2 regions of the Marinomonas profundi genome follow, and region 1 is predicted to be linked to the other one. Evidence: predicted binding sites of a transcription regulator. Region 1 holds the regulator's gene; the other holds the start of a gene.
What was found. The regulator PhoB, encoded in region 1, activates phosphate uptake and scavenging genes when phosphate is short. The targets are predictions, from matches to a motif close to TGTCATANNNNTGTCANA.
Positions count from the first base shown of each region.

Region 1 (2,208 bases):
GGGGTTTTTAGCTCATGGGAGGCGTTGGCGACAAAGTCTTTGCGCATTTGCTCTAGCAAGTGTAAGCGGGTCACGTCACGGACAAAAATCAGGTGGTCGTTTTTGTCGTACAGCGTGGTTTGAATTTCCAGATACACGCCATCTTTGGCGGGTGATTTGATAATTAATGGTTCGCCAAAGCGTTTTTGGCTGAAGTAACGGAAAAATTCTGGGTTACGCACAATATTGGTAATGGCTTGGCCACGGTCAATCGGGCGCTGTAAACCTAGAAAGTGCGCGGCGGAATTGTTCCACCATTCTAAATTGCCTTGATTGTCGGCCATGATGACGCCTTCTTTTAAGGCGGTGGTGGAGCTTTCGATGCGGGTTAGTGCTTGGCGCATGCGGCGCTTGGATTTGCGTTGTTTTTTTTGTAGCCGATAGACGGCATCAAACACTTCGCCCCAAATGCCACTGGCTTCTGGCGGTGCCGCTCGGCCAGCATAGCGTAACCAATTCTGAAATTGATACAGCTGATAAAGCTGCCAGTACAAAGAGCCTAAGACGTAGAGCAGCAAAACACCCAGTAATTGCCCGATAATCAGGCCAATGACAATGCAAGCGGCTAAACCGCTTAGCCAAGCAATAATGGTGTTTCGCCACATGGTTTTCATAAAGACCTTTTTGCTGAGAAGCGGTAGCCTGTTCCTCGTACGGTTTGTATCAAGAAATCATGGGAGCCACCGATGGCTTTGCGTAAACGACGTATATGAACGTCAACCGTGCGCTCTTCAACGTAGACATTGCCACCCCAGACTTGATCCAGTAGCTGCGCCCGTGAATAAGCACGTTCTTGGTGCGTCATCAGGAATTTGAGTAGACGGTATTCTGTCGGCCCCATGTCTAACGGGCGGCTGCCTATGGTGACGCGCTGACTAATGGGGTCGAGTAGCAAGCCTTCTATTTCTATCGGCTCGTCAACCCCTTGAGGGGTCGCTCGGCGTAGCACGGCTTTGAGTCGAGCGACCAGTTCACGCGGTGAGAAAGGTTTGGTGATGTAGTCATCCGCACCGACTTCTAAGCCTTGGATTTTATTGTCTTCTTCGCTTTTTGCGGTCAGCATGATGACCGGAATTTCGGCCGTGGTGCTGTCTTTCTTTAGGCGACGAGTCAATTCGATACCGCTACCACCGGGCATCATCCAATCGACCAAAATAAGGTCGGGCCTATGGTCCACGATGATTTCGTGGGCTTGTTGTATATTTTCGGCTTCCAAATATTCATAACCTGCCATTTCAAGTGCAATAGCAATCATTTCGCGTATGGAAGATTCGTCATCAATAATTAATACTTTTTTACCGGTCACAGGATATACCCTCATCTCAGGAACGGTTTTATTAAAGCGGTCAAATGTGACAATTCGATTACATTGTCACAACTTTGCCATATATTACATAAAATAGCTTACTGCTAAACCGATAAAGATACAGTAACCAACGCGATTGTTGTCTAAAAAGGAGCGAAAGCAGGCTTGGCGTTCACGCTCTTTTGCTTGTTTAAATTGCTGATAAAACAATCCGATACAGACGATCAGCGACACAAAATAGAGCCAATGCAGTTCCGCCAGCACACCAATCCATGTCATCAAAGACAAGGTCAGTCCTTGTAAGCAAACGATGACAAATAAGTCATATTGGCCAAATAAAATCGCCGTGGATTTGACGCCAATTTTTAAGTCGTCTGGGCGGTCTGTCATGGCGTAGTAAGTGTCGTAGGCAATGGTCCAAAAGCAATTGGCGACAAACAGCATCCACAGTTCAGGGTCTGCTAAATGGCCGCCTTGTGCACTGTATGCCATGGGGATCGCCCAAGAAAACGCTAACCCCAAAAAAAGCTGAGGCAGATGGGTATATCGTTTCATAAAGGGGTACAGTGCAGCAAGACCCAAACCAACGAACGACAGTAAAATCGTCCGCAGATCGGTAAACAGTACCAGGATAAAACTCAAAAGAGACAGTGCGGCAAACAGCATTAGGGCTTCTTTTTCCGATACTCGCCCCGCGGGCAGCGGGCGGTTTTTAGTACGATCAACAAAGCCATCGATTTTTCTATCGGCGTAGTCGTTAATGACACAACCGGCTGAACGCATGCTAAAAACGCCTATGACAAAAATTATCACCAGATGCCACTGAGGCAGGCCTTCGGCGGCTAACCATAATGCCCATAATG
Region 1 is NZ_CP073013.1:1,622,880-1,625,087, reverse strand. Features, by position in the region: gene phoR (phosphate regulon sensor histidine kinase PhoR) at 1-653, opposite strand, end outside; gene phoB (phosphate regulon transcriptional regulator PhoB) at 650-1,345, opposite strand; gene ubiA (4-hydroxybenzoate octaprenyltransferase) at 1,430-2,208, opposite strand, start outside.

Region 2 (2,208 bases), 510 kb from region 1:
AATTGTTCGCTTTTTCAAAACGGCGAAGTTGCGCATTGCCACGTTCAACCGCGGTATTTAGCGCGCGTTGAGCGTTTACATCGCCACTCCATACAGACTCTAGCGCTTCATCGATGATGCCACGAATTTGTACAAAGTTACCCAAGCGCACCCCTTTGGTATTAGCCGTTGGCGTACCCGTTGTCATTTGGGTCACACCCGTTTCTGTACCTGAATTAGCCGCATAAAAACCTTGTTTCTTGGTCAAATCATACGCCGCTTTAGTGATTGGCAAATAGCCTGAAAACTGGTGCCAGTCGGCCTGTACAGAAGGACTTGATAAGAAACTTAGGAAAGACGCCACGCCTTTGTATTCTTCTTTAGAATGGCCTTGCAACACCCATAAAGACGCGCCACCAATAATGGTATTAGACGGCTGTTTTACCTTGCCTTCCCAGTAAGGCAGCTCAGCAACACCAAAGTCAAAGGTCGCATTTCGCTTGATACCGGCAAGCCCCGCCGAAGACTCGGTAAACATCGCGCATTCTTGGCTATAGAACTTCGCCGCGCCGTCGTTGGTTCGACCCGAGTAACTAAAAATACCGTTCTTTTGCCATTCGCCCATTTTCTCTACATGAGCCACTTGCAACGGACCATTGAAGGTAAGCTCGGTTTTCACGCCACCAAAACCATTTTCCAGCGTGGCAAACGGCACGTTATGACGCGCACTTAGGTTTTCTAACTGCACCCAAGATTGCCACGCCGTGGTAAAACCACAGGTTACCCCAGACGCTAGTAGTTTTTTAGACACGCTTTCAACGTCTTGCCAGGTTTTAGGCGCTTGGCTGATACCGGCTTTTTTGAACAAATCTTTGTTGTAATACAAAACAGGCGTTGAGCTGTTAAACGGCAAAGACAACATCTGCCCTTCACTGTTCGAATAATAACCCGTTACCGCGCTTAAATAGGTGCTTTCATCAAACGCTTGGCCTGAATCTTTCATCAACTGATGCACGGGATAAATCGCGCCTTGGGCCGCCATCATACTGGCTGTACCCACTTCAAATACCTGCACAATGGCAGGCTGCTGCTTAGCACGAAACGCCGCAATCGCCGACGTCATGGTCTCGGTATAATTGCCTTTATAGACCGGCTTCACCTCGTAGTCGTTCTGAGAGTCATTGAAGGCCTTCGCCATTTCATCAACCTTCTCACCATTGGCACCACCCATAGCGTGCCACCACTCTATTTGTGTCGCCGCAAAGCCCGAGCTCGCCATAGACAACCCAACCACTACCGACACCAACTTCAAATTATGCATTTCCGTGTTCCTCACAATGAGTTTTTATTAGAAAAGAAAGAACCACTATAGAAAGAAAATATTTCAGTTTGATGATAGTAAGGTTTCATTTGAAATACAATTGCCATTCATATGAAACTGAAACAACAAGCGTATGCTCACCACATCGCTGCTGTTTAAGCCTCTTTCAAAAAATAATATCGCTCTCCTACTTGTCAAAAAACAACCAAGTACTGTATAAATAACCATATAAAATATATTCTCTTTCGGAGTCTTTTATGCTGACCAGCATCGCTATTTCCAATTTCGCCATTGTTGAATCCTTAGAGTTGGAGTTCCACAAAGGCATGACTGTGATTTCAGGGGAAACAGGCGCGGGTAAATCCATTATGGTGGATGCTCTGTCGCTTTGTTTGGGTGACCGAACTGACGCGGCGGTTGTTCGTCATGGCGAAAAAAAAGCCGACATCAGTGCCAGTTTTGACATCCAACATTATCCGCATGTTCATAGGTGGCTGGAAGAGAGAGATTTAGAACACGATCAACATTGCATATTACGCCGTGTGATTAGCAAAGAAGGGCGCTCTAAGGCCTATATTAACGGTCGTCCTTGCACATTAAACGATCTTAAAGAAGTGGGTAGCCACCTTGTTGATATTCACGGGCAGCACGAGCACCAATCGTTGCTTAAAAAGAACGCCCAAAGACAGCAGCTTGATGCCTACGGTCAATTGACTGACTTGAGTAAAAAAGTGAGCCTACAATATACGGCGTGGCGACAGCTCAAAGAAGAGCTCTCTGCGTTACAGAACCGCTCTTCCGAGCAAGATGCAAAAATCCAATTGCTGTCTTATCAAGCTCAAGAGCTGCAACAGCTGGACCTCAAAGAAGGCGAAATCGAAGCACTAGAAAACGAGCAAGCCTTCTTA
Region 2 is NZ_CP073013.1:2,132,171-2,134,378, reverse strand. Features, by position in the region: gene ugpB (sn-glycerol-3-phosphate ABC transporter substrate-binding protein UgpB) at 1-1,300, opposite strand, end outside; gene recN (DNA repair protein RecN) at 1,558-2,208, shown strand, end outside.
Region 2: a site for PhoB is predicted at 1,360-1,377, ahead of ugpB (sn-glycerol-3-phosphate ABC transporter substrate-binding protein UgpB). Genes of this name have one in related genera too.